4 regions of the Alkalihalobacillus sp. NPDC127517 genome follow, and region 2 is predicted to be linked to each of the others. Evidence: riboswitches for the same ligand, from Rfam matches in the RefSeq annotation. Region 2 holds a riboswitch; each other region holds the start of a gene.

Region 1 (7,469 bases), on a different contig from region 2:
GCCGATATCCTGTGCTTCTTTCTCACTCACTTCTTTACCTGTTAACGCCTTTTTAAGCTCACCGTTAATATTTCGAATGGAGTCCTTACTTGCACCCCAATCGACTTCACTGAATCCTTCTACTGACTTGTTCATCAATTCAAATTGACCAGGAACGCTTTCTTCGCCTTGCGGAGCATTTTCATTCGCACTTTCGTCCACCCAACGATGCTTGTTGTTCATCGCCTGCGCTTGCAGACTACGCATGCTTTGGCGGATTTCCCCCGCATGCTTATGAAGATCCGTTAACGTCTGATATTCCTTTTCCGTTAATGGTTCTTTATCCAAATCACGAACAGATGTCCGGTAGCTAAAGTCACCTATTTTATAAAGAAATTCTTCCGTGTCACTCGTTTTTACGTTTTGCATAGGGAGCTGTGCTAAATTTTTCTGAGCAAGACTTGTTACACGCCATACCTCAGCTAGTGATGGTGTTAACTGTCTTCTTGTATTCATCGCAAGTGTTTTTCCTAGTTCGTCCTCGATTTGATCAAGGTTAAAGGTTAAATCATGAAATGCTCGTTGGTAGTTGTTCTCTGCCTGAATTCTAAGTTCGTCGCCCTCTGACTTCTGTTGGTAGCCCCATACGCCCGTTCCAATAACGGCTGCGACAGCTACTCCAATAAGTATATTACGTATCAAATCCTCACACCTCCATTAACTAATAACAAAAGATATGCTTCCCTATCTGTTTAATTTGTTCACGTGACCAGATCCAATCAGATGTAGCAGTTTCCGGATTAAAGTAATAAATCGCGTTTCCAGTTGGATCTTGACCATTTAATGCATCAATGACTGCTTTTTTAGCTTGTTCATTAGGCTCATTGTAGATTTGACCATCAGCTACTGCTGTAAAAGCTCTTGGTTCAAAGATCACTTCAGAGACTGTGTTCGGGAATGTTGCACTGTTAATTCGGTTTACAATTACAGCAGCCACAGCCACTTGACCAACATAAGGCTCTCCACGCGCTTCACCATAAACAGCTTGCGCCATTAAACGGATATCATTATCCGAATATCCTGAGGGAACATTATTCGCTTTTTCGATTGTCGGCTGGTTGTTCTCAGGCTTTTGAGGTTGCTCATCCCCACCTCTTCCTTCAATTGTGGTGCCTCCGCCTTGTTTTTTAGGAGCTTGTGCTTGACCGTCATTTCCGCTCGACCCTTTGTTACCAGTTCCACCTTTGCTAGAACCACTTTTGGAACCACCCTTCGCACTTCCTTTAGGGCCTTGCTGCTTCTCTTTTGGTGTTCCACCATAATGCGAGAATTTTCTTCCTTCTTTTAATGCATTTTGAACAAAGCCTTCATCATACTTTGTTGCTTTTTCTAGCCTCGTTTTCATCTTGTCGCCGACTAGTCCATCCACATCCATACCAAATTGCTCTTGGAAATTACGAACGGCCCAATATGTGCCCCATCCATACACTCCATCAATTTTTCCCGTATAAAAACCGTTGTACTGCAGCCGTGCTTGAAGCTCTACTACATCATCCCCGGTTGCTCCTTTTTGGACCACTCGCTCTGAGAAGGCAAGGGCATCTTCTGAGATGACGAAAGGTAAGCAAAGTGCTGCTATGAGAGTTAATAAAATACTTTTAGTAAGCACTGTTCGCTTTAACTTGCTCATTTGTTTTTTCCCTCCTATTACATTTATCCGCTAAATATTTCTGCGTGCGTTTAGTCTTTGTTGGAAAAAAGGTTTTATTCATTTGTTTTTAAAAGACAACATTTAAACAAAAAAATGGATGCTCCGATTATGGAACATCCGTCTTACAAGTTTAGTTTGATTGTTTGATTACATTTGTTCGTTCTTTAATATATTCTGATAACGTAACGGTTAAGTCATAATGCATGAACGGTGTAATTAAATAAATACCGTTAAACCATTCACAAGCCGCATCCACGAGCTCTTTTGCAATCGCCAGCCCTTCTCGTTTTGAAGATTCTGAATCTCCTTCGTGTGTTGCCATCACTTCTCGAATGCCTGAGGTAAGTTTAATACCAGGCACTTCGTTATGAAGAAACTCAGCATTTCTAGAGCTAACTATTGGCATAATACCTATATAAATCGGTTGCTCTAGATGTTTTGTTTCATCATAAATGGCTTTAAGCTGATTGATGTCGTAGACCGGCTGACTCATAAAATAGTCAGCGCCACTTTCAATTTTCTTTTCTAATCGTTTAACGGCTTTATCAATGTATTTCACATTCGGATTAAAGGCCGCACCCACTGTAAAGTCAGCTTTCTCTCCTAGCTCTTTCCCCGAGAAAGATATGCCTTCATTTAACTGCTTAATCATGGATATTAATTGATAAGACGCTAGGTCGTAAACCGAACTTGCACCAGGGAAGTCACCAATTTTTGTAGGATCTCCTGTAATCGTTAATACATCATGTAGTCCTAACGTGTGTAAGCCCATAAGATGCGATTGTAAGCCGATTAAATTCCTGTCACGGCAAGTTAAGTGGACAAGAGGTCTTGCTCCAATTTGTTCTTTTACCATCGTGCCAAGTGCTAGATTATCCACTCTCGGTGAAGCAAGTGAATTATCTGCAAGAGTTAATGCATCTATACCTGCTTCTTTTAATGCTTTTGCACCTTGCATAAACTTAGAAACATTTAACTTTTTAGGAGGATCTAATTCGACAATGATGGAAGAGCGTTTCTTTACAATCTCTGTTAACTTCTCTTCCTTACGAGCCGGACGATCTGTTATAAGCGGCTGACGAATAGCGACTTTAAGCTTTTTTTCATACACTGGCATACGCCCGCTTGCGGCATTCGCGATCGCTTTAATATGTTCAGGCCTTGTTCCACAGCAACCGCCGATTAGACGAACTCCTTGATCGATAAATTTGTCCGTCATTGTTGCAAAGTACTCAGGATTAGACGAGTAGAAGAATCGCCCATCCCGGTAATCAGGTAAACTGGCATTTGGATATACTGCCAGTACATGATCAGTTGGAATTGGAATCTCTTCAAAGGACCTGAGCATATGGGCTGGCCCCATTCGGCAATTTAATCCAACAATGTCTGCACCAGCGGACATTAATTGTTCAAATGCTGTGGCAGCATGTATGCCTCCACTCATAACCCCAATATCTCCTAAGCTAATGTTCATAATAACCGGAAGGGAGCTATGCTTTTTAGCAATAGACGTAACAAGTAATGCTTCTTCTAAATCATAAAACGTTTCAAATAAGAAGCCATCGACTCCTTCATCAATTAAAACAATGATTTGTTCGGTCAACGCATCTTCAATTTCACTAATTGTAGATTCTTCCATTTGAAAACGCCGGATACCACCAACCGTGCCAACAACAAACGCCCGGTTTTCTGCCGCTTGCTTTGCTAACGCCACCGCTCGTCGGTTTATTTCCCCAGTTTTATCTGCTAACCCATATTTGCCAAGCTTAAGTCGATTTGCAGCGTATGTGTTTGTCTGGATGACGTCAGCTCCTGCGAGAAGATATTCCGTATGAATGGCGATGATTTCTTCTGGGTGACTGAGATTTACCTCTTCAAAGCATTGTTGTTCGATTCCGCGTTCATACAAGAGCGTTCCCATCGCTCCGTCACCTACTAATACATCCTGTTTAAGACGCTCTAACAACCCCACTTAAATCTCCTCCCACTTTATTACTGAGTCTAGTTACAACTTGGAAAACGCTTGTTTTAAGTCTTCTATTAAATCCTCAGCTCGTTCAATTCCAACAGAGAATCGAAGTAAACGATTATCAACGCCATTCGCAATTCTCACTTCTTCTGGAATATCAGCGTGAGTTTGCGTTGCCGGATAGGTCATTAAGCTTTCAACGCCTCCCAGGCTTTCTGCGAATGAAATCAACGCAAGATTTTGAAGAATCGGATTAATCCACGCCTCACTACCGACTCTAAAGGAAATCATTCCACCTCTTCCAGGGTAGAGAACATCTTCTACAACATTTGATTCTTCTAAAAAGCTAACTAATTCTTTTGCATTTTGCTCATGCTTTTCCATACGTAATGCTAAAGTTTTCATCCCACGAATTACAAGCCATGAATCAAAAGCTGATAATGTTGCACCAATTCCATTATGAAAATATCCAATTTTTTCTGAAAGCTCTTTGCCTTTTGACACAATTAATCCTGCTATGACATCATTGTGACCACTTATGTACTTGGACGCACTATGAATGACAATATCGGCTCCGAGTTTAATAGGTTGCTGAATGATCGGCGTGTAAAACGTATTGTCCACGATCAGAAGCAGATGATATTTTTCTGCTAGCTTGGCTAATTCAGGAATCGATGCTTCTTGCATAAGTGGATTTGTTGGCGTTTCAATAAATAACGCTTTTGTTTTAGCTGTTATCGCCTCTTCAAATGTTTCTAAATTACGCGGATCAGAATAATGGAACGTAATGCCCCAATGATTCCAGCCTTCTTCAAACAAACGATAAGTGCCGCCGTATAGGTCCTTTGAAGCAACAATTTCATCCCCACTTTTAAAAATAGATAAAACCGTTTGAACTGCGGCCATTCCTGAACTGCATGCAAAGCCTTGATCTCCTACCTCTAGCTCCGCAATGGCTTGTTCTAATATTTCTCTAGTGGGATTCCCTGTTCTTGCATAATCATAGCCAGTCGATTCTCCTATCCCAGTATGTCTATATGCAGTGGAAAAGTAGACAGGTGCGTTCACAGCCCCCGTTCGATTGTCTTTTCGGTTTCCTATTTGCACTAATTTTGTTTCTAACGCTTTTTCACTCATGGTTGTCCCCCCAGGTTTCATTTAAAAGAAAAAAGCGCCTTTCTCAAACATAAGAGAAAGGCGCTTATTGATCATATAAGCTTTCTCTTATCTTAGCAGAATAAACTGCCGGATTTAGCACCTTGCCTATTGAGGCTGGTTGCTGAGACTTCGCAGGGCCTTTCCCTCCATCTCTCTTGATAAGAATACATGTTAAATTATGAATATTCACTTAAACATACAGGATATATGTTTAAAACGCAAGTATTAAATTTATGTTTCTAATGTGGCTTCAATCTTAAGTTGATCTTCATTGCCACATACACAGCGTTTGAATCCTGTTTCATATTCTCCAAACTCATTTTTATGACCTCGAAGAATGTATTTTTCCTTGCACAGTGGGCAACGGATCACAACTTTATAGCGTTCGCCTTGCATGATTTAATTCCTCCTTATTCGTGGTGAGTGTTGATCAAGCCTCCGAGCGAGTTTCATTTTGTAGATAGCGAAAGCCCATAGCATCAGCATAAAAGGAATTAATCCAAAAAACACATAATGATTAAACAAATAGACAATGTAGTCATATAAACTATGTAATAACACAGGGATCCACAATGAATAGGTCAGAAACTTTTTTTTATTGTCTGGTGAGAGCTTTGCATGACTTAGATAATACCCCATTATAATTCCAAAAAGAGCATGACTCGAGACTGGTAACAACGCTCGTCCGACCGCCGTCTCAATACCGTGCGCAATTAAATAGAGGATATTTTCCATGGTAGCAAAGCCAAGCGACAACGATACGCCGTACACAATCCCATCATTACGCCTGTTAATGGTTCCTAATTGATAGGCAAAAATGTAGAGCACAAACCATTTAAAGAACTCTTCAGTAAAGCCGTACAGAATTAACGCCTGTTGCCATTCATATGGAAAAACATTCTCTTCAATAAATGCAAACTGTAAAACCATTACCGGAAACACTAACAAGAACCCCATCAAAAAGGTTCGAATAATGGTTCCATAGATTGCACGACGGTAATCTGTCTTAAGATAAAAGTAAGTTAGCAGTCCGATTGCAGGTGCTATTGCAGCCGTTAGCAACGAAAACATCTACGACCTGCCTTTCCGACGTACAGTTTACCCACTTGCCAAATCCTTCATCAAGGGAGGTGCTGTTCATCGCATTCAGTAAATCCATTATATTCCTCTGTCTCCAACTTGACAAGAAAAAGCCATTAACTTAAGAAACCCTGTGCTATATCCGCGCGAGCGGCTAGCAGTACCATCGTTTTAATACGTGCCTTTTTACTATCATAATCAGAACCTAATATCACGCCACGTTGCTCTAAATCATGGGCACTACCCGCATACTCATAGGTTGGATAGACCTTTCCTTCTTCAGATGAGGTAGTCATAATAATGTGTTTACCCTGTTTTAGTGCCTGATCTAACATAGGTACGAGGCTCGGAGGTACCTGTCCACGACCAACACCTTCAAGTACAATCGCATCAGAATGGGTTACAACACTTTCTAAAATGGAAGCGTCCATTCCTAAATAGATTTTCAAAATAGAGACCTTTGGCAACACATCTTGAATCGCGTATGTATGACGGTTTAACGGCTTCTGATATAAGAAGATCGTATCATTATCGATAATACCTAAATAACCGAATCCAAAAGCATTAAACCCTTGAATATTTGATGCATGCTCTTTTTTAACATACCGGGCAGCAAAAAGACGTTCATTAAACACCACAACTGTACCTACACCTCGAAGTGATTCATGACAAGCAGCATAAATGGCGTGGCGTAAATTAATAAAAGCGTCACTTCCTAACTGTTCCGGACCACGTTGTGAGCCTGTCACAATAACCGGTCGCTCGTCTTCTATAACTAAATCAAGGAAATATGCAGTTTCCTCTAATGTATCCGTTCCATGCGTGACCACAACTCCCGAGACCTCTTCATCCAGAAAGGCATCTTCAATTTCTTTTTTAAGCTCAAGCCAGTCGTCTAATGTAATATGAACACTAGGCTTTTGAAGCATTGAACGGACCGTAACATGAATATCACTTGGCAGGTCGCACAAATTAGCAAGCTCCTCACCTGTTAGTTCACCCGCTACTAATTTACCTGCTTCGTTCTCCGTACTTGCGATCGTACCACCTGTTGTTAGTAACACAACCTTTTTCATTCAGTCATCTCCTTTTGATTGGCACGAATGTCTTCAATTCTTGATGCAATGCCTTTGCCGTGCCAACGCCCATTTTCAATAAAGATTTCATTGGCATTGTTCCCTGCCGCAATTACGCCAGCAATAAATAGTCCCTCCACATTTGTTTCATACGTATCCTGATCAAATGTCGGTCTACCTGTTTCATTATCAACCATTACACCCATACTTTTAATGAACTGATGATCTGGATGGTAACCTGTCATTGCAAACACGTAATCTGCCTTAATCGATTTAGACTCACCTGAAACGGAATAATGAACAGAGTCCGCAGTTATTTGATGAACTTCCGCATTAAATTCAAGATGTATTTTTTGGTTCTTTACGAGCGAAACGTACTCTGGCAAGATCCAAGGCTTCACACTTGACGAATAATCATTTCCACGGTAAAGGGCCGTTACATTGGCACCTGCTTTTTCTAATTCAAGCGCTGCATCTATGGCGGAGTTCTTTCCAC
Region 2 (7,469 bases):
AAAAAAGCAGACACAACTCTGTCTGCTCATCAAGGAAACATTAAATTCACAAAGCTCACAGCATGACGAAACACTTCATCTCGCTCAGGTTCGTTAAAGATTTCATGATATAACCCATCCCATTCTTTGTAGCTTTTGTGGGTAAGGACTAGATGGTTAAACCATTCCTGAGTTGCCTGTTTATCAACAAGAAAATCCTCTCCTGCCTGAAGGACGAGCAAGGGGATATTTGGGAATTTTTCTGGATATCTTCTTGTAAGTCGCATCGTTTTTTCAAGTTCCTGGTACCATCTTGCGGACACTTTACTCACTTTTAAGGGATCAGTCAAATAAGCTTCTACTACCTCTTGATTTCGGGTTGCTCGATCGGAGCGGATTCCGGAGTTCACGCTAAAGGTTGGTGCCACATGCTGTAATACTTTGGAGGCAGCCTTTTTTACTTTCGGTAGTGGATGACTCAAGTCCAGGCATGGAGAGGATAAAATGACACCATAGATTAGTGAGTTATCTCGTTCCATCACGGTACGAATGGAGATGAGTCCTCCCATACTGTGTCCTAAAAGAAGGATTGGAAGCCTTTTTTCTCTTGCTGCATCAAGCCACTCCTCAACAGTATCTAAGTATTGGCCGAAGGACTGAATATGACCGCGGCGACCTCTTGTTTTACCTTGACCAGGTAAATCACCCATAATGACATCAAAGCCATGCTCGTTCCATTTTTTTGCTAGCCATTCATAACGTCCGTGATGTTCACCTGCGCCATGAACCATCACAACGACACCTCTAGGCTCAGATACTTCCCATTTCCACACATTCCTCAGCTCCTTGCTACCACATAAGTCATCGTTGGTTTTTACCTTCGTATCGAATTAGGTTAAGATTAAGTATAGCGTTTTTTTTAAGAGACGGAAAGGATGAACCTACATGATTTATTCATATCTGAACAAAAAACCACGTATCTCAGACAGTGCTTTTATTGCTGACTATGTAACGATTTCCGGCGATGTCGAGATTGGTGATGAATCAAGCATTTGGTTTCAAACGGTCATTCGCGGTGATGTTTCGCCAACACGTATTGGAAAACGCGTGAATATCCAAGACCAGTCCATGCTTCACCAAAGCCCTGCTTATCCACTTCTTATTGAGGACGATGTCACAGTAGGGCATCAAGCTATGCTACATAGTTGTACGATTCACAAAAAAGCATTAATCGGTATGGGATCTATCATTTTGGACGGTGCGGAGATTGGTGAAGGTGCTTTTATCGGTGCTGGAAGTCTTGTTCCTCAAGGAAAAAAGATTCCTGCTCATACACTTGCGTTTGGACGACCCGCCAAAGTCATACGAGAGCTGACCGAAGAAGATCGTGCTGATATGGAACGAATTCGTTCAGAATACGTGGAAAAGGGACAATATTATAAAAGGCTTCAATCTGAGACCAACGACTGATTCTAGCCCTAATTGAATGAATATAAAAAATAAGCTGCATCCAAATGGATGCAGCTTATCTTAGTTATTATGCCATTTTTACGCTAGCTTGTTCTTTTAATGTTGCAGCCTTATCTGTTTTTTCCCAAGGTAAGCTCACATCTGTACGACCAAAGTGGCCGTATGCAGCAGTTTGCTTGTAGATTGGGCGACGCAGATCAAGCATACGAATAATACCAGCTGGACGTAGGTCAAAGTTTTTACGAACAAGAGACACAAGCTCTTCTTCTGACACTTTACCTGTTCCAAATGTATCAACAGAGATAGATACAGGCTGAGCCACACCAATCGCATACGCAAGCTGAACTTCTGCTTTATCAGCAAGACCTGCAGCAACAATGTTTTTCGCAACATAACGTGCAGCATACGCACCAGAGCGGTCTACTTTTGTTGCATCTTTACCGGAGAATGCGCCTCCACCATGACGTGCATAACCGCCATACGTATCAACGATAATCTTACGTCCTGTTAATCCAGCATCCCCTTGAGGTCCACCAATTACAAAACGTCCAGTTGGATTAATGAAGTATTTTGTATTTTCGTCAATTAATTCAGCAGGTACCACATGTTTAATGACATGTGTTTTTAAATCATGTTGAATTTGTTCTAATGTTGCTTCTGGTGCATGCTGAGTTGAAATAACAATCGTATCAACACGAGCAGGCTTCCCTTGCTCATCATACTCAACCGTTACTTGAGTTTTTGCATCTGGGCGAAGGTAATCAAGAATTTCTTCTTTACGGACTTCTGCCACACGACGTGCAAGCTTATGACTTAAAGAGATCGGTAAAGGCATTAACTCTTTCGTTTCATTTGTAGCAAAACCAAACATTAATCCTTGGTCTCCTGCACCGATAGCTTCAATTTCTGCTTCTGTCATTTGTCCTTCACGAGCCTCTAATGCTTTATCAACACCTTGTGCGATATCAGCCGATTGCTCATCAATTGAAACAAGGACTGCACACGTTTCCGCATCGAATCCGTATTTCGCACGTGTATAACCAATTCCTTTAATCGTGTCACGTACCACACGTGGAATATCCACATATGTACTTGTTGTAATTTCTCCTGCTACTAACACCATTCCTGTAGTAACTGACGTTTCACACGCCACACGAGCGTTAGGGTCTTTCTTTAAAATTTCATCTAAAATCGCATCAGAAATTTGGTCACAAATTTTATCAGGATGTCCCTCTGTTACTGATTCGGATGTAAATAATCGTCTACTTTTAAGTTCTGTCATGTTAAACATCACCCTTCCAATTGAGTCTAAGCTTCTCTTATCAGCCTAATCACAGGTTGAGATTAAATATACACAATAAAAAACCCTTCTCCTCTATATTGAGGAAAAGGGTTGAAATGTTGTCCTTTAACCTCTTATCGTTCAAGGCAATTGCCTTGCAGGTTAGCACCTTTCCACTTTTAGTAAAGTAGTGGTTGCTGGGCTTCACTGGGCCTGTCCCTCCGCCGGCTCTCCGATAAGATCCGTTCGCCATGAAGTATATATCATTCTTTCTTGAAAGTCAATCTATTCAAGGCTTTCATGCGATCTGAATGACCTAAATAGATGAACCTAACAAAAGTATAGACTAATTATTTAAATGTGTTATACTAATTAAAAAATAAGTTATTATTAAGCAACTTAATTGGAGAGGAGTATCATATTATGAACATACTTAATACAGCTATTGCGCTTGAAGACCTCTTATCTCAATCTAGAGTACAACATAATCTTTCTGTTCCTAGTCTAGTAAGTAAAGCACTTCAAAATAAAGAAGGTGTGCTAACCGAAAGTGGTGCACTTAGCGTCGAGACAGGTGCATATACTGGTCGTTCTCCTCGGGACAAATTCATTGTAAGAGAAGATTCCGTTGAGTCACTTATTCATTGGGGGGCTGTTAATCAACCTATTTCAAGTGATCTATTTACTGCTCTTTATGATAAAGTCTTAACTCATTTAAGTGAAAAAGAAGAGATCTTCGCGACTCATGGATTTGCTGGAGCAGATACAACGTACCAACTACCTATTCGAATGGTAAATGAGTTCGCATGGCATCAGCTTTTTGCAAAACAGCTGTTTATCAGGTCAGATGAAGTACCTGAGAATTCATGGCAGGAGTCTTTTACAATCGTATCAGCTCCTACGTTCAAAGCAGATCCTCAAACGGATGGAACACGCTCGGAAGCATTTGTCATCATTTCATTTGAAAAACGTATCGTATTAATTGGTGGAACAGAATATGCAGGTGAGATGAAGAAATCAATCTTTTCTGTTATGAACTTTTTATTACCACTTGAAGGGGTTCTCCCTATGCACTGCTCAGCTAACACGAGCACAGAGGGTGACGTCGCCTTGTTTTTTGGATTATCTGGTACAGGTAAGACCACTCTTTCAGCAAGCCCAGATCGGTTGTTAATTGGTGATGATGAACACGCCTGGTCGGCAAATGGAGTGTTTAATATTGAAGGTGGGTGCTATGCTAAGTGCATCAATCTTTCCCTTAAAAATGAACCACAGATCTGGAATGCCATCAGGTTTGGCACAGTGTGCGAGAATGTCGTGGTTGCTGAAAATGGGAAGGCTGACTACGATGATGTATCACGAACGGAAAATACTCGTGCTGCGTACCCGCTACATTACATTCCAAATGCACTTGAACCAAGCATTGCTGGACACCCTTCGACGATTATCTTTTTAACCGCAGATGCATTTGGTGTCTTGCCTCCAATAAGTAAGCTGACAAAAGAACAAGCGATGTACCATTTCTTATCTGGATACACGAGTAAGCTAGCCGGAACTGAACGAGGCGTTACAGAACCCGAAGCTACCTTCTCCACATGCTTTGGTGCTCCTTTTCTACCATTACCACCTAAGCATTATGCATCCATGCTAGGTGAATTCATTGATATGCATAATGCCGAAGTATTTTTAGTCAATACGGGATGGTCAGGTGGACCATATGGTACGGGGGCAAGAATGAGTCTTTCTTATACTCGCGCAATGGTGCAAGCAGCACTTCAAGGGGAATTATCACAAGTAGAAACGACAGAAGATGAATTCTTTGGGTTGCATGTTCCCATCCAATGTCCTGGAGTACCTGATAACGTTCTTAATCCAAAGACAACATGGGAAGACCCAAAAGCGTATGATTTAAAAGCAACAGAGCTTGCAAACCAGTTCAAGAAAAACATTTTGAATTTTGAAGAGTTGTCAGATGACGTTTTACAAGCAGGTCCGAAGTAACCCGATACACAAAAAGAAGCGCTCCCTTTTGGGGCGCTCTTCTTTTTGTACGTTATTGTCGCTTCATCCATTTTGCTGCCTCTTGCAAGATGACTTGCTGCTGGCGAACCGGAAATTGATGACTGTATGTTTTGTAATACCAGCTTTCCACATGCTTTTTCTCTTGTTCAAGCAACGTTTCCAATTGATACGCATGTTCAATGGATACATGCTCGTCGAGTTCCCCATGGATAATCAGTACAGATGCATGGATGTCGCCCACCTGGTTTAATGGCGTGCGAAAATCATAACGCTCTGGATATTTAGTAGGGGTCCCTCCAATCACTCGCTTCATCATCCGTCTCAGGTCGACTCGTTCACGATACGTTAAAAACATATCGGTCACGCCACTCCAACTAATGATGCTTTTCATTTCTTTTTGGTAAATGGCAGCCCAAAGTGCCATCACTCCACCTCTTGAAAACCCTATTGAATGAATGCCTTGTTCGTGATCAAATCGTTCGTTTTCTTTTAATACATCGACCGCATACACTGCATCTAATCGGTCTTGACCTCCAAAGTCTTCATTGCCCTCTCCTCCTTTGTTTCCTCGGTAAAAAGGACCAAAGACAATAAATCCTTCAGATGCCCACTGAATTAACCGTTGAATTCGAACCATCCCTACATTTTTGATTCCACCCCGAAGGTACAGGAGGCCAGGTAAAGAATTACTCCACGTCGGTTCAGCTAAATAACCCTTTACCTTATAGCCCTCACTCAAATAGGTTATTAAATACAGATGGATGTCAGGATGCGGTGAAGGTACTCTTTGTTTGTCAATAATTCTATCCAAGGATCACACCCACTCAAATTGACGATCATTTATGTACTGGAGACAATTCTTTAGAACATCATCTTTCATAATAAAGCTATATTCTTCATGCTCTCCAATTCGGCTTGGTAACTCATCTACCAAAACGGGTCCGTTTGTTTCATAATAATGATCGCTCTTGTTTAATTCATGAATCGTTGCCATATAAACATTCTTGCAGATGTCTAAACCAGGAACTGTATACTGACCAAGGTAATACAGGTTTGATACGACAGCCCCCGTCTCTTCTAACACTTCCCTTTTCGCTGCCTCTTCAGGAAGCTCTCCAGGTTCAAGCTTTCCCCCAGGAAATTCAAGGCCTCTTTTTTTGTGATTCGTTAATAACCACTGATCCTGGTAACGGCAAATGACCCACACATGTTTAGGCGAATCAGAAAAAGGGGCTTCGGAGAATGAGAGGTATACAGTTCGTTGATAAACATCCAGAAAGGTATGCATAATCGTCGTTGACTCCCTCTGCTTTTTTTAGCAGTATACCTTTTCTGTCCATATGCGTCCATCGTTAACCCCAGGAGCCTTTGACTGACTTCTCAGGCTTAAGTAAAAGGAACGTTAGAATAAGGGCTATACAGCTTATCAACGCATGTAGTGAAAAAAGAAGGAAGTGATTTACATTTAATAACGCAGCAAAAATTGGAGGACCCATCGCCACTCCAACAAATCTCATGCTGCTATATAATGAGGTGATTGATCCTCTTTGCTTTTGTTCGATTCCTTCCGTAACAAATGCATCCAGACTCGGCAAGGCAGCTCCTATACCAAGACCAGCTAGAAACAAAGCTGTAAGCAGCACATAAATATTTTCAGAAAAAGCGATCCATAAAGTTGAAGCCGTTACAATGGCTAATCCACCAACCGTATACCACTTCATTAATAATTTATCTTGTCCGATAAGCTTACCGGTTATATAGGAAGCAAAGCATAGGGCAGCTAGTGGAAAGGCCAGCACAAATCCCTTCTTTAAGTCATGAATGCCATAGTCTTTTTCCAGGCTAGTGGATAAATAAAATAACAATCCGAAGATTAAATACATACATAATCCGCCAACAAAAAAGACAATAAACAACCATTTCCCCTCACGTTTAAACGTCTTTTTAATGGATTTTACAAATGGTTTAAAGGCTAGTGGTTTATCCTTTTGCTTTGGTACGTGTACAAGAAATAGAAGCATGACAATTGAAATGAAACAAAAGATTGGAAAAGAGAAAAACGGTAGAAACCAGACAAACGAAGCTAATAGAGCGCCTAGAATTGGGCTAATCACTTTACCAAATGTATTGGATGTTTCAACTAATCCTAGTCCAGAACTAACCTCTTTTTCAGAAGTAAATAAGTCCCCAACTAACGGAAAGGCAATTGGTGCAGCTCCTGCAGCACCGACACCTTGTAGCAGTCTTCCGACTAGAATCCAACTGTACGCAGAATCAAACTTCCAGGCAGCGAATCCCGCTAACGCACCACCGAGTCCAGCGAGGATAAGGCTTGGAATGATGACTTGTTTTCGGCCGATATGATCAGATAAGTATCCTGCAAGAGGAATAAAAATAATAGCAACAATGGAATAAACGGTAATCAACAAACTTGCCTGTACCGAACTGATCCCAAGTTCTTTTTCTATTGTCGGTAGAACTGGAATGAGCATTGAGTTACCAAGTGTCATAACAAGCGGGATTGATGAGATTGAAATAATACCCCATATGCTTTTTTTCTGCACACAGTCTCCTCCTCTTTTACATACTCCGACTCTTAGTATAAGGCGATCCCGCGTATCTATACACGATCAAAAAAAGAAGCGGTGAGACCATTGTCTCCCGCTTCTTTAGTACATATATGATTATAATAAAACGTAATTTCCGCTTTCCTTTA
Region 3 (7,469 bases), on a different contig from region 2:
CCAAATTCTTCTGTTTGCTGATCAAGGTAAGGCTGATGTTGGAAGAAGTTTGCATCTACTTCTTCATCGTCTAAGGCAATATTTGGAATGTTGTAATCCTGAGCAATGATTACATCAAGCTCAATTCCTTCTTCTTCTAAAGTACTAGCTGCTTCTTCTAAAATCTCTGCATGAGGTGTATTAGAAGCACTGATTTTAATAGTTGACGTTTCCTCTTCTGCTGGAGTGTCTCCTCCTGTGCTACCTTCATTGTTACTTTCATCGTCCCCAGAAGTTCCGCATGCCGCTAGAGCTAATACAAGACTTGCTGTTCCAAGCGTACCTAAGATTTTTTTCATGTTTCCATCCCCCATCTGATTTTTTAGCGTTTATCTGTTTTATATGTGAGAAGGTCGCCGATCCACTGTACAACAAATACGATTAGTAGAATGACAACTGTAGCCACCAATGTTACATCACTATTATTTCGTTGGAACCCTTCCTGGTAAGCAAGTGTTCCGAGTCCTCCACCACCAACAATTCCAGCCATGGCCGTGTATCCGATCATTGCAATTGTTGTAACTGTAATACCTGAGATAAGTGCAGGTGTAGATTCTGGTAGTAATACTTTAAAGATGATGGTTGAAGATGTTGCTCCCATCGATTGGGCCGCTTCAATCACACCACGGTCAATTTCTCTTAAAGCAATTTCAACCATACGTGCATAAAATGGCGCCGCCCCAATAATCAGTGCAGGCAAGGCAGCAGTTGGTCCAAGAATTGTCCCAACCAATAACTTAGTAAATGGAATAATTAAAATCAAAAGAATGACAAATGGTATCGATCGTGTGATATTTACATAAGCACCAATCACCGTATTAATCGGCTTATTGGCCCATAAGTTACCCTTACCAGTTAAATATAACAGTAATCCGAGCAGAATACCAAGAATAAATGTAGCGATTAAAGAAATTCCTGTCATATAGATGGTTTCAAGGGTTGCATCCCAGATACGATCCCAACGAACATTTGGAAATAATGCTTCAGTCACGGCGTAACACCTCCGCTTCAACCTCTTTGGTCATAATATAATCTAATGCTTTTTTCTTTTCTGCATCATCACCGGTAATCTGGATAAACAAGGTTCCATACGATCCACCTTGAACCTTTGTAATCTTACCGTGAAGAATGGATACATCAATTGTAAATGTACGAATGAGTTCTGAGATTAATGGTCGTTCTGCGCTCGTTCCTGAGAACGTTAACTGAACAATGTCTCCAGATCCTGCATCGTCTAAAAGCTCTTGGATGGTTTCTTCTGTATCATCGTGCTCTGTAATTTGTTTAAGGAACTCTTTTGTCATTTCTTCCTTAGGGTGTCGGAACACATCAAGTACAGGGCCTTTTTCAACGATTTGTCCATTCTCCATTACAGCTACCTCGGAACAAATCTTACGGATAACATGCATTTCGTGTGTAATCAATACAATCGTTAGCTTAAGCTTCTGATTGATATCCACTAACAAATCTAAGATGGATTCAGTCGTTTTTGGATCCAGGGCTGAAGTGGCTTCATCACATAGGAGCACCTTCGGATTGTTTGCAAGAGCTCTTGCAATTCCCACACGCTGTTTTTGTCCTCCACTTAGCTGAGAAGGATAACTTGCATCTCTTCCATCCAGCCCAACAAGCTTAATTAGTTCCTTAACTCGTTGATCTTTTTCTTCACCTTTAACCCCTGCGATTTCGAGAGGAAAGGCGATGTTATCGTATACCGTACGAGACCATAGTAGGTTGAAGTGTTGAAAGATCATTCCCATTTCTTGACGGGATCTCCGGAGCTCTTTTTTTGATAAATTGGATATGTCTTCTCCATCTATGTTTACTTCGCCACTAGTCGGGCGCTCTAACATGTTCAACATACGAATGAGTGTACTCTTTCCTGCACCACTATAACCGATGATGCCAAAGATACCGCCTTTTTCGATTGTTAAGTCAACACCATCTACTGCAGTAACGGCTCCACTTTTTAATTCAAAAACTTTCTTTAATCCTTTAAGTGTTATCACAAGCGTAATCCTCACTTTCTATTCGTACTAAAACAAAAAAACCTCATGCAGATAAGCAGAAGGTTTTCATATATCCCTCTCTCATCTGTCAAAGCAACATTCGTTACTTTGCTGGAATTAGCACCTGCAGAATCTGTGAGATTCCGTGGTTGCCGGGCATCGTAGGGCCAGTCCCTCCGCCACTCTTGATAAGAGTTTATTTAATTTTGTACTAAGTTGGGAAAATCATAGCATGCAATCATAAACTGGTCAACTTTTTTCAACGACTAGAGGGGCTGGAATATCTTTCTGCTTCCGGCCAAATACAAAATAGAAGTAAACAGAACCAATTAAATAGAGACATGCGGTAATTGTAAAAACAATGGCATAGCCTGTATACGAACCATACATTAACACAATGCCCATAGACACCGGTCCCATGATTGCCCAACCTAATTGAAAGACCATTTGCCCTAATGAGTTGGCGAGACCACGCATAGAGGGGTCAACCAATCGCATCATAAGTGCTGAGTGAATTGGGTTTCCAGCATTCATTAAGGCCTGCCTGAACAAAAATCCAATGACGGCGAGCCAGAGAATTTCTGTATAGGCGCTTAACAAAAGAAATGGTAGTGATCCAATTTGAAGTAGCACAACGGCTTTAACCTCGCCAAATCGTTTTACCACACTCGGTCCAATCATCATAGCGACCGCTGTCATCCCCTGTCCGAGCGCCAGGATGATCCCTACAAGTGAATAACTTACATCAAAGCGATCCGTGAAATAAAGATTTAAATATGGGATAACCAGCCCTGAGCCAAAGCCGATTAACAAGCTGGCCAACGCAAATAAAACAATTAATTTTAAGGATTCTTTTTTCTCAGCTAACTGCTTGAATCCAGACAATCGTCCTGCTTGGAACGACGCTATCTTTCGTTTTTCTTTTATTTTTATAAGTGGTATCAACCCTACACAAACAATGGTCACACCAATTAAAAGTGTAATTCTGACACTCTCGAGCATGGAGATGTCGAACCACGTATGTAGGGAGTCGGTTAATATTCCACCAAATAAGTTCCCTATAACATTGGCAGCCATCATCATCGCCGCATTTAAGCTAAATAAATGGACGCGTTCAGATTCCTTCGAGTTCTCTGCAAGGAGTGGAATGGCTGTTACCTGTACAAATGCCATAAAAAAACCTGTGATGAAGGCTCCAAGAATTAAAAGATCTTCTGCGATACCAACACTCCGCAAGACCAAGCTTGCCGCGACCATGATTGAACCAATGAGAATGAGACGCTTACGCCCAAGTCGATCGCTTAGCAAGCCTACTGGAAGTAACGCAATTGCTGTAGCCGTTGCCTGCATGGCGATTACTCGGCCGTTTACATCATCAGCATAGCCAAGTTCTCTTATATAATAATTATAAATGACCATAAAAATGCCCATTCCTACATTCAGCATAAAAGAAGCCAAGAGAAATAGACGAATGTTCAGATTGTATCCTTTAATTTTTGTTGACCAATCCTTTGTAAATTGAGCCATTTGCCCTCTCCTATATCTTTCTATTTCGGTTCCCTAAGTAATCATATACGAACTTCTATAGAAAGAGAAGAGATAACGCACAAAAAAACCCTCCAAAAATTGAAGGGTTTCCGTACGTATTTAGTCTTCGCTAATCATTGTGTTGTACTCATCAGCAGACATTAGCTTGTCTACTTCACCTGCATCCTTAGGTTCAACAACAATCATCCATGCTTTTTCGTAAGGTGACTCATTCACAAATTCTGGAGAGTCATCTAAGTTCTCATTAATCTCAACAACTTTACCGCTGATTGGTGCGTATAATTCAGATACTGTTTTCACTGATTCAACACTACCAAATGGCTCGTCCGCTTCGATTTCGTCGCCAATCTCTGGAAGCTCAACGAATACGATATCCCCAAGCTCTGATTGAGCAAAGTCTGTAATTCCAATACGAACTTTATCTCCTTCTGTTTTAACCCATTCATGTTCCTCTGAATACTTAAGTTCTGCTGGTAAATTGTTCGTCATGTCATAACCCCTCCATCAACTTGTTCCAATCTGCATTTATTATAACTGAACTTCGTTATAAAAAAAATGAGTTAGTTCCAGATTTGTTCAAATTGTTCTTCTTTAAATCCAAGTGTTACTTTATCGCCATCTGTTGTAATCGGTCGTTTAATCAGCATTCCATCAGAAGAAAGGACCTCTAGCATTTCATCTTCGCTCATTGATGCGAGCTTATCTTTTAGTTCTAATTCCCTATACTTTTGACCACTCGTATTAAAAAATTTCTTTAATTCAAGTCCGCTTTTATTGTACAAATCCTTTAACGTTTCTTTTGAAGGTGGATCTTCAACAATATGTATTGAATTGACATCAACTTGATGATCTTCTAGCCACTTTTTTGCTTTTCGACAGGTTCCACATTTCGGATACTGATAAAATGTCACACTCATATTTGTTGCCTCCCTAGGTTGTTCTTACTGCTATTATGTCCGATTTACGGTACCTCTACAATTGATACGCATTTTGGATGGATAAAAACCGTCAACATTTTTCAAACTAAAGACGTATGGCCAGTTTGATTAAAAAGGAGGCTACATCATGCAACAGCAACAACAAGGAACACAAGCTAACCAGCAGCAAGGGTTTATGCAGAAACCACCTCAGGTTATCTCTGTAAAGGATCATCTTTACCTTAACGACATGCTTTCTTGGAACCTACTTGCGATGAAAAAAGCGAATTTCTATGCATCTTATTGTCAGGACACAGAAATTAAAGAAGCGATCACGCAAGCCGGACAAATGCACCAGCGCCATTACGAGCGTTTGCTTAATCACCTGAAGCCAACAACTGAACAACCAACTGTACAGTAAAAGAAGGGAGAATTCACATGAAAATTCAAAATCAAGAAACATCATTTCCGAAAGATACGCAAATGACAGATCGTGAATTCATCACGGATATGCTGACGACTGAGAAGTACATCACACATTCATATGATGTCGCTGAAAATGAGGTCAGTCATTCAGAGCTTTATCAGGACATAAGCACGATTTATCAAGAATCTCAGGATTGCCAACGTAATCTGTATGATGTCATGTTTAAAAAAGGTTTGTATGCCATTGATAGCGAATCGCCACAGAAATTACAACAAAGCTACCAGCAATTTTCAGGATATTCCAACCAGTTTCCGTACTCTGGCACACATTAATTAAATGCAGAAAAACACCTCTAGAACAATGCTTCAGAGGTGTTTTTCGTATGCTTTCCTCATAATCTAATTCTTTTTTTGTTGACACAATTCAACCGACGTTCTATAGTTAGTTACATTAGTAACGAACCAAGGAGGTAATGATGTCTCATTCGATCGATGATAGTCAACCGATCTTCCAACAAATTGCAAGACGGATCGCGGACGATATTATTAACGGCACAACAAAAGAAGGTGAACAAGTGCCTTCAACAAACCAATTTGCCAAGCATTATCAGATCAACCCAGCTACCGCAGCAAAAGGGATTAACCTTCTTGTCGAACAAGAAATCTTATTCAAAAAAAGAGGTGTCGGGATGTTTGTTGCAGAGGGAGCCAAAGAGATTTTACTGAAAGAACGTAAAGTAGAGTTTTACGAGCGATATATTGTTCCATTACTACAGGAAGCTGAGTATCTTCAGCTTAGTAAAACCCAAATTAAACTGTTAATTGATGAAGGAGGAAATGAAAAATGACGTTTCAAGCAACTGTCCAACAAGTTTCAAAAAAAATCGAGAAAAACCAAATTTTAACCGAAGTAAATTGTTCATTTCAAGAGGATGTTATCTACGGACTGTTAGGAAGAAACGGAGCAGGTAAAACAACTTTATTAAACCTCATTTCAGGAAAAACACTCCCAGATACAGGAGAAGTTAAAGTCAAAAACCATCAACCCTTTAACCACTCCGACACGTTAAATCACATTTGTTTTATCCGAGAAAGTAAGAACTTTAAGCCTACCCTTACAATTAAAACAATCTTAAAAACAATGCCTGCCTTTTACCCTAATTGGAATGCTGAAAAGGCTCTTGAGCTTCTCGAGATCTTTGAGCTGCCTCATCACAAAAAAGTGTCTCAGCTCTCAAAAGGAATGGAGTCCGCTCTTGGCATTACAGTCGGTATTGCTAGCAGATCTCCGCTAACCATTTTTGATGAACCATATATCGGCATGGACGCCCATGCACGGCAGCAATTTTACGAGGTACTAATTGAGGATTATTCTGAGCATCCACGAACAATTATTCTATCCACTCACCTGATTGACGAAGTCAGCGATCTGTTCCAAGAAATCTATTTCATGAAAAAAGGACGGATCTCTCTACACGAGACGGTGGAACAGCTTCAAGAGCGTTCATTCCTTATAAAGGGACCAAAGGAAGCCATTGAAGCTCTTGCAACAAAAGGGAAGGTACTGGATCGGTCTCATTTCATGGGAGATTACAGCATCACACTTTATATTGAAGACGCGGAAGAGTTAGCAAGTCTTCATATACCGGCCAGCTGCTCCAGACAAAAACTCTCTTTACAACAATTAATGGTTTATCTAACAAATCATAAGGAGGAATCATTCACATGAATCAGTTAGTTGCGCAACTTCGAATTCATGCTTCTGAGCTTGTAAAAAGCATAACAATTTTTTGGTCAATTTTACTTACGATCATTGTAGCCTCTTATTTGATCGCATTTTTTGTTGGTGTACCGGATATGTTTGTTGTAACAAACGCACCAATCATTGTCTTTGTCGCTATCACTGCTTTTCGTTTAGTCAAAGAAGATCTTGATTACTCAATCCATCTTGGTTTAACACGTAATCAATTCACTTTAGGTAGTATGGTTTATATCCTTGGGATGTCCGTACTCTTTAACCTAGTTCACCAAATCGTTCTTTTTATCGCTGCCACTCTTCAAGGCTCTGTTTTAAGAGATACACTAACCTTTATGTCTTGGTCTTCCATCTTAAACATTGAAACTAGTTTCTTTGTAGACTTTGGACTGGATTTGTTATTAACCATTTTAGTAGGATTTCTTCTCTTTTTCCTTGCTAGTTTGCTGAACCGCTTCGGACAACTAGCGCTGTATATTGTGGCATTAGTCTTTGTACTTGCATTGATCATCCCCGTTGTGAATCAAAAACTCTTTGAAATCGTTATAGATTTCTATCGAGGAACAGATCTTCTCTTTATTTGGGGATTGATCGGCGCAATCATTTTAATCCCTCTCTTTAGCTTTTTGACCTTACAAAAAGCTTCAGCATAAATAAAACAAACTGGCTCCCCTCGGGAGAACCAGTTTGTTTTATTATTCACTCGACTCTACGACACCACACGCCACTCGGTCACCTGCATCTCCCGTTGATAATGATTCATCATCAGGTCCA
Region 4 (7,469 bases), on a different contig from region 2:
TCGTTCTCGATCTACGTAAAAAATCCATCTCTCCATACAAGGCTCAAAATCATTTGCGAAATTGCCGCCGTAGAGATCTTTTGCTTTCTGTAAGTCATCACCGACCGCTACACCCCGGCTCGTTTCTTCTCCTTCTTTATATACATGTAATTCACTTATTTCATGGTCCCCATCCGTCGTTATCCATGCTTCATTAAATTCCATGAGATAGGTATCCTCATCCACATGATCTCTAAGCTGATAGGTTCCAAGCCCTTCCACGTGTTTATCAGAAAAAGTGTCAAACAATTGTAGTCCTAATAGTGTCTCACCCTCTAAGTCGGTTGTTTCTACAAAGTAATCATTCGTTGCGTAAACATACCAGCCAACAGGGACAAGAATAACTAATAGAGTTGGTAGAGCACATAATAAAGCAATGACTTTGGAACGTCTCCAAAGGATGATTCCAAGTAGTAATGGAATTGTTATAATGAACAGAATCAAAGCTAGAAATCCAATCATTTAGTAAGCACTCCTTTATCTACATAGTAAAACTAGGTATATAATTAAAAAAAGGGGTCTAAATCGAATGTAAGACCCCCATACGTACAGCCAACTGACTCATTGGATAAAATGCAATGGTGGCAATAATACATGCAAACAAAAATGATGGATTCAATAAAGGCGAAAACCACGCACTAAAGGTTTCCGTAAATAAAACCGACATCATTAGAAGATAATTTGGAAGTAAAGCGACGAACACATATTGACGGTTTTCACGATATTTTTTGAATCCAAAGGAGTACCCGTGCTTGAAATACATTAAGCCTTGTAAGCAGCAATAAGCCAACAAGATGATCCATTTCCATTGCACTAACTGTTCCCAGAATACATTCGTTAGATCTGTGAAACCAGTTGTGTAAAAAAGCGTGAGCAATGCTCCTACTACGAAAAGAGAATAGTTAATTGAAACCATAGATTTTAAAAAATGTGTGCTTGAGGATGCTTGATTATATGAATTAGCCACCTCTTTGGGGCTACCGAATTCTACTATTACCATTTCCTCTGCATGAAGTGGCGATTTTCCTGCCAGCATAAGCTCGTGCTGCTTCGATTCCATCACTGCCTTGCACTCAAGAATAATGTCTTCCCTATTTGGATGCCTATGAAGCTCCAATCGTAAGTCGTTAAGATAAGACTCGATGCTCATAATGGCTTCTCCAAAAATCGATTAACCATTTTCACAAAGGAATTCCATTCTTTTGTCTTTGAGGATAAAACAGACCTTCCCTCATCAGTAATCGCGTAATATTTGCGCGCAGGTCCCTTGTCTTGTTCCTTCCAGTAGGACTTAATACACGCCTTTTCTTCAAGCTTATGCAACGCAGGATAGAGCGTTCCTTCCTTTACATCAAGCGTCTCTTCACTTTGTTTTTTCATTTCTTTCACAAGCTGATATCCATACATATCTTCATGTTCTAAAAGCTGAAGAACAAGCAAAGACGTACTTCCTTTTAGCAATTCACGATTAAACATGTAATCACCTACCTAGAATTAATGGGTATATTAAGTGTAAACAATTGGAAAGCACAAAGCAAGCAAAATAAAAAAACATCCGGCTTCACGCCAGGATGTTCATTTCTTTCTCGATGCAATGACAACACCTACTACAATCGCTATGATCAAAACAAAGCCAAGTAAGCCACCAAGCAAAATCATCGTGTTTAACATAATAGACATAGTCCCTCTCCTTAGTGAGCTGTCTGACGAGTACGAATTTTGTTAGAAATGAAGTACGCCCCAATTGCAGCTGCTAATGAAAACCATAACGGAAGGCCCACCATTCCAAATTCAACAGTAGACGCTCCCCCTGATATCGTATGCGAAGGCGTGTCCATCCATGTCAAAGCCAATCCTGACACGATCTGAAAAACAACAAATAAAGTGCAGAAGCTCAGTACAAATACAATTAGTTTTTTCATAACGATCCCTCCTAAGCCCATTTACGAGATTGGATAAAAAAGGTTTCAAGAATGTATAATCTCATCCTACAACTCTGTCTGTCCTATTAGCTTTGATTGAATGATATACCGGTCAGGAGCACTCCCTAAAAATTCAAATGGATAACAAGTTGTAAGTGTCAACGTAGCCTCGTCCTTATCGACAATGACCGTCCGATCATCTTCATCCGTAATCCAAATCTCTGCAATTTCATATTCATACCGTTGTCCTTCGTATTCCAGGTACAGTACATCGCCCTCGTTAAGTGTTCCTAATTCGGAAAACACCGTATCGCGATGTCCACTTAATACCGTATGGCGTTTCTCATCGGGCGTCGTTGTCCATTGACTAACGTACATCCCAACTCCTTGTTTCAAAGTCGCATCATCTGCGCCCCAATACGTTTTATAAGACTTCTCAATTTTCGGGATGATCAGCCGTGACATTTCAGATCCCACATCAAATAACTCAATTTCATCACTCATGATAGGATCTGCCTGTGGCTCTTCTTCCGTTTCTATTACATCCTTTTCCTCAGAATCAGAAGTTACCTTTTTTGCCTCTTCTATCTGCTTTAATTCTTCCTGACTGACTGGTTCTGCTGCCTGTGTTCCATTTATCCATTGGAAACCAAAGTATCCTGTCATCGTTAACCCAATAATAATTAATGCACTGTACACAATTCTCAAGCGCTTCACCTCTACCCTTATCAATCGTTCTTGCAGGTACTTATATTTAGTATAGAGGCTTTTCCTACTTTTCTAAAGGATGAATTCCATTTATCTCTAAGTGCTTCATTTAGGGTTCAAATGATACAGGATAGTCCTCTTAAATGAATGATGTTGACTCTAGCATGAGTAACCCCTACGCTTTGGATAAAGTAAGCGCTTTATTAAAAAGGAGTTGATTGTTTGATCCAAGTTGCTGTTATTGGAACAGGTGCCATTAGCCCTGCTCATATTAAAGCCTATCAAGCGTTCCCTGACCTTTGTACCATTACTGCACTAAGTGACCTGGACCTACCTAAAGCACAAGAAAAGATAGAAGAGTACGGACTAATTGATTCCACTGTAAAAGATGTTGAAGCCATTTGTCTCGACCCTGAGATTAACCTTGTGTCGATCTGTACTCCCCCCTCCACTCATGCCCCTCTCGCTGTCAGATTAATGGAATCGGGGAAACATGTATTGATTGAAAAACCAATGGCTTCATCACTAGAAGAGTGTGATCGAATTCTGAGTGCATCAAAAAAATACAACCGAATCGTTTCTGTCATTGCTCAAAACCGTTTCCTCACACCCATGATGAAGGTCAAACAACTGTTAGCAGAAAAGAAAATTGGAAAAGTCCTTCACACTCAAGTAGATTCCTATTGGTGGCGCGGTCATTGCTATTATGACCTTTGGTGGCGTGGAACGTGGGCAAACGAAGGCGGAGGCTGTACGTTAAACCATGCAGTTCATCATATCGACCTTTTGCAATGGATGAATGGAATGCCCAAGGAAGTGACAGCCATCATGAGTAATACAGCCCATGATAACGCAGAAATCGAAGACCTCTCCGTGGCTCTGCTTACATACGAAGATGGTTCGATTGCACAAGTAACAAGCTCAGTTGTTCATCATGGAGAGGAGCAGCAGCTTGTGTTCCAAGGCGAGAAAGCTCGCATCTCCGTGCCTTGGCGTATCCACGCCTCCACTTCCGCGTCCAATGGTTTTCCGGTGAAAGATTTAAATACTGAACAAGAAATTACCACGTATTTCGATCAGCTACCAGAGCTAAAACACACTGCACATGTTGGACAGATTCATAACATGCTTACCGCGATTAAAGAGGAGGCTCCGGTATTAGTCGATGGTGATCAAGGAAGAAACACACTTGAACTAATTACTGCAATCTATAAGTCTGCCAGTGAGAAAAGGACTGTTACACTTCCCATTCAGCCAAGTGACTCTTTTTATACAAAAGAAAGTATCTTAGAAAATACAACCTATTTCTATGAAAAAACAAATACTGTCGACCGTTTTGATACAGAAGAAATTACAACAGGGCGGGAGTATGACGAAAATAAAGGGTAGGATCTGTGTGGTGTGGTTTGGTATGATGAAATAAATTCCAGTTAAAGGAGAATAAATTATGCCAAGCCCTACTCAACAGATCGCCAACTCTTTTGTCAATCAATTCTTTCCATCCTCTCAATTCGCTATACTAGCTGGCAGTGCTTCAAGAGGAGAGGAAACACCTACATCAGATGTAGATCTAGTCATATTTGATGAAAATCTTCTTCCTTACAGAGAGAGCTTTGCATATCAGGGAAAGCGCATCGAAGCCTTTATCCATAATCAAGATTCATATGTAGCAGAGTTTGATCGAGAGAAAGAGATTGGTCGCCCCATTTTAGGGAACATGATAAAAGAAGGTATTTTACTAAAAGAACATGAATCTTATTTTTCTATTTTAGAGGCAGCAAAAAAACATGTCTCAGCTGGCCCGATCCCACTAAACAAAGCGTACATTCAGGCCTCGAGATATTTTATAGGGGACCTGGTCGATGATTTTTGTGATGCGAAACATAAACAAGAAGCTCTTATCACATTGAATCAACTATCACTTGAATTACCCGATTTTATCTTGCGGTTAAACAGTCAATGGTCAGGTAGAGGCAAAGGTTTAACAAGAGCCTTATATGAGTATAACAAAGAGCTAGCTGATGCGTTTTTCAGTGCATTAGAAGCCTTTTATCATGACGAAAACAAAGAACCATTTTTTCAATTTGCCACCGAAATCTATAAACCTCTTGGCGGATTTCTATTTGAGGGCTTCTCAATGGGTAAAAATTCATAATATAAATAACTTATTGACAACCACTACGTATAAAACGTATAGTAAGTCTATTAACTGAATAATGTAATTATTTCTTATCCAGAGAGGTGGAGGGAATGGCCCTTTGAAACCTCGGCAACAGACTTAACTCAAGAACTGTGCCAATTCCTGTAGTTGCGATACTACAAAGATAAGAAGAGCAGTCGATTAATAGATACTCGAACCCCTCTTCTTATATCCGAAGAGGGGTTTTTTAGTAGAAAAAATAGAGAGAATTGGAGAGAGACAACCATGACAAACGCACCGTTCAAAGCAGATCACGTAGGAAGCTTATTACGCCCAGAAAGCATTCACAAAGCGAGAAAAGACTTTAAAGATGGTACCATCACAGCACAGGAACTATACGACATTGAAACAACTGAAATTAAGAGAGTAGTTGATAAACAAATAGAAGTGGGTCTTGAAGCCGTTACAGATGGAGAATTCAGACGCAGATTCTGGCACACCGATTTCCTAGAACACTTAACAGGTGTAGAGGGCTATGTTCCAGAACATGGGTATAAGTTTAAAGGAGAAGAAACGGAAGCGTACGATGTCCGTGCAACAGGGAAGATTTCGTTTAATCAAGATCATCCACATGTTAAAGAATTTATTGAGTTTAAAGAAATTGTTGGCGAACGCGCTGTAGCAAAGCAGACCATTCCAAGTCCAAATCAATTATTTAATGCAGGAATTCGTAACGTGGAGATCTATCCAAACCTTGATGATTTCACGAATGATGTTATTCAAACATACCGTGACGCGGTTCAAGCCTTTTATGATGCGGGCTGCCGTTACCTACAGCTAGATGATGTGTACATTGCTGGCTTAAACTCAGAGCACATTCCGTTTAATGACAGTGGTTTAAATCGCCAGGAGCTGATCGATCTAGCATTACACGTCATTAACAGCGTCTTAGAAGACAAGCCTGAAGATTTAGTGATCACAACACATCTGTGCCGTGGAAACTATCGTTCAAACTGGGCATTCGAAGGCAGCTACGCGAAGATTGCTCCAACCTTATTCGCGAAAGAAAAAGTAGACGGCTTCTTTTTAGAATATGATGATGATCGCTCAGGTGATTTTGAGCCATTAGACCACATTCCAAATGGCGGCCCACAAGTAGTGCTTGGCTTATTCACATCAAAGCATGGCCAGCTCGAAGACAAAGAAACGATCAAGGCACGCTTAGAAGAAGCTACACAATTTGTATCTGCTGATCAGATCTGCCTAAGCCCACAATGCGGTTTCGCTTCCACTCACCACGGAAACATTTTGACAGAAGAAGAGCAGTGGGAAAAATTAAAATATGTTGTAGACCTTTCTAAAGAGCTTTTAGGCTAGGAAGGCATTGAAGACACCTACCTTTTGTGGAGTTAGGTGTCTTCTTTTCTTGGAGGTGGTTTTGCCCAATCAAAGAACCACATGAATCCAACTACGACAAGTGAGTAAACGAGTGTCTTGCTGAGGATTTGATTAAGGTCGAAGCTTTCCCCACTCCACAATGGTCTGATCAAATTGTACGTTCCATAAATAAAAAATAGGATTAGGAACATTCTTAAATTACGGTTTTTGAGGAGTTTCACAGGTAGCACCACCTCCTTTATATGGAAATTAGGTTATATCGAATTTAACATACTGGAAATGAATTATAAACCTTTAAGTTCCTGGTTGAGCGGGGAAAGGTCTTGCTAATCTGTGGAGAGGGCTTGGTAATGATTTGCGGGGTCTTGCTAATGAGGGTTGGATCTTGGTAAGAAGTCTTCTTTCCTTGGTATCAGATCCCTGTTCTTGGTGGACCCCCTCTCTCCTCTTGATAAAATGGAAAAAGCTCTTGCTAACGAATCTGCGATCTTAATTAAACGTTTGTTTAGCTTGGTTTAGAGCCTGTTGTTCTTGGTAAAATGTCTCCGCAACCGAAAAAACGTCGGACCCTTTTGAGTTCGACGTTTCTTTGTTGATTCTGCTGTCTCTTTGTTAATTCCAGCTTCTATTCGTTGATTCAGCGGTCTCTTCATTGATTTCAGCTTCTCTATATTGATTCCGCTCTCTCTTTATAAATTCCGCAATACCTCTTCGTTGATTCCAGCAATCTCCCACTTCATTCCTTCACTCTCAACAGCCTTAATCCATTCGCTGTCACCAAAAGTGTCGCTCCAACATCAGCAAGGATCGCAATCCAAAGTGTGAGCCAGCCGGGCACAACGAGCATGAGCGCGAGTAACTTAATTCCAAGTGAGAAGGTAATGTTCTGCTTGATGATAGTGAGTGCGCGGCGGCTGAGCTTAACGGTATAAGGTAATTTTTTTAAGTCGTCGCCCATCAGTGCAATGTCTGCTGTTTCAAGCGCTGTGTCTGTTCCAGCACCGCCCATCGCAATCCCAACTGTTGATGCGGCGAGTGCCGGAGCATCGTTTACTCCATCACCGATCATTGCTACTTTTCCAAATTCTGCTTGAAGCTGCTTCACTTGGGTGAGCTTATCTTCAGGCATCAATTCAGCGCGTACGTGGGTGATTCCAATATCGTTTGCAATGGCATGAGCGGTTCCTTTATTATCTCCTGTCAGCATGATGGTTCTGTGGATTCCGTTTTCATGAAGTGCAGAGATCACACTGCGACTTGAC

What was found. Region 2 has a riboswitch for S-adenosylmethionine ahead of metK (methionine adenosyltransferase). Riboswitches for the same ligand answer to the same signal wherever they lie in the genome.
Region 1: it holds a riboswitch for S-adenosylmethionine, as region 2 does, so the genes downstream of both, ACQKKO_RS01930 (methionine biosynthesis PLP-dependent protein) here and metK (methionine adenosyltransferase) in region 2, are expected to answer to the same signal.
Region 3: it holds a riboswitch for S-adenosylmethionine, as region 2 does, so the genes downstream of both, ACQKKO_RS00060 (methionine ABC transporter ATP-binding protein) here and metK (methionine adenosyltransferase) in region 2, are expected to answer to the same signal.
Region 4: it holds a riboswitch for S-adenosylmethionine, as region 2 does, so the genes downstream of both, ACQKKO_RS07975 (5-methyltetrahydropteroyltriglutamate--homocysteine S-methyltransferase) here and metK (methionine adenosyltransferase) in region 2, are expected to answer to the same signal.

Annotation. Positions count from the first base shown of each region.
Region 1 is NZ_JBNNQX010000002.1:2,150-9,618, reverse strand. It holds gene ypeB (germination protein YpeB) at 1-681, opposite strand, end outside; gene sleB (spore cortex-lytic enzyme) at 701-1,669, opposite strand; gene ACQKKO_RS01935 (bifunctional homocysteine S-methyltransferase/methylenetetrahydrofolate reductase) at 1,821-3,662, opposite strand; gene ACQKKO_RS01930 (methionine biosynthesis PLP-dependent protein) at 3,696-4,796, opposite strand; SAM riboswitch class I at 4,881-4,982, opposite strand; gene ACQKKO_RS01925 (hypothetical protein) at 5,049-5,213, opposite strand; gene prsW (glutamic-type intramembrane protease PrsW) at 5,217-5,888, opposite strand; gene ACQKKO_RS01915 (asparaginase) at 6,014-6,973, opposite strand; gene ACQKKO_RS01910 (YpdA family putative bacillithiol disulfide reductase) at 6,970-7,469, opposite strand, start outside.
Region 2 is NZ_JBNNQX010000008.1:131,299-138,767, forward strand. It holds gene ACQKKO_RS12575 (alpha/beta hydrolase) at 30-812, opposite strand; gene ACQKKO_RS12580 (gamma carbonic anhydrase) at 925-1,449, shown strand; gene metK (methionine adenosyltransferase) at 1,517-2,731, opposite strand; SAM riboswitch class I at 2,863-2,973, opposite strand; gene pckA (phosphoenolpyruvate carboxykinase (ATP)) at 3,155-4,732, shown strand; gene ACQKKO_RS12595 (alpha/beta hydrolase family protein) at 4,785-5,564, opposite strand; gene ytkD (RNA deprotection pyrophosphohydrolase) at 5,568-6,041, opposite strand; gene ACQKKO_RS12605 (MFS transporter) at 6,106-7,317, opposite strand; gene ACQKKO_RS12610 (YwpF family protein) at 7,438-7,469, opposite strand, start outside.
Region 3 is NZ_JBNNQX010000001.1:10,213-17,681, forward strand. It holds gene ACQKKO_RS00050 (MetQ/NlpA family ABC transporter substrate-binding protein) at 1-338, opposite strand, end outside; gene ACQKKO_RS00055 (methionine ABC transporter permease) at 362-1,030, opposite strand; gene ACQKKO_RS00060 (methionine ABC transporter ATP-binding protein) at 1,023-2,048, opposite strand; SAM riboswitch class I at 2,127-2,243, opposite strand; gene ACQKKO_RS00065 (MFS transporter) at 2,298-3,575, opposite strand; gene gcvH (glycine cleavage system protein GcvH) at 3,696-4,085, opposite strand; gene ACQKKO_RS00075 (arsenate reductase family protein) at 4,157-4,513, opposite strand; gene ACQKKO_RS00080 (hypothetical protein) at 4,662-4,934, shown strand; gene ACQKKO_RS00085 (spore coat protein) at 4,952-5,272, shown strand; gene ACQKKO_RS00090 (GntR family transcriptional regulator) at 5,416-5,787, shown strand; gene ACQKKO_RS00095 (ATP-binding cassette domain-containing protein) at 5,784-6,668, shown strand; gene ACQKKO_RS00100 (DUF4052 family protein) at 6,665-7,348, shown strand; gene ACQKKO_RS00105 (superoxide dismutase family protein) at 7,391-7,469, opposite strand, start outside.
Region 4 is NZ_JBNNQX010000005.1:104,200-111,668, forward strand. It holds gene ACQKKO_RS07940 (hypothetical protein) at 1-501, opposite strand, end outside; gene ACQKKO_RS07945 (hypothetical protein) at 560-1,189, opposite strand; gene ACQKKO_RS07950 (PadR family transcriptional regulator) at 1,186-1,515, opposite strand; gene ACQKKO_RS07955 (hypothetical protein) at 1,731-1,961, opposite strand; gene srtD (class D sortase, LPxTATN-specific) at 2,028-2,678, opposite strand; gene ACQKKO_RS07965 (Gfo/Idh/MocA family protein) at 2,892-4,058, shown strand; gene ACQKKO_RS07970 (nucleotidyltransferase domain-containing protein) at 4,117-4,824, shown strand; SAM riboswitch class I at 4,896-5,000, shown strand; gene ACQKKO_RS07975 (5-methyltetrahydropteroyltriglutamate--homocysteine S-methyltransferase) at 5,095-6,186, shown strand; gene ACQKKO_RS07980 (heavy metal translocating P-type ATPase) at 6,944-7,469, opposite strand, start outside.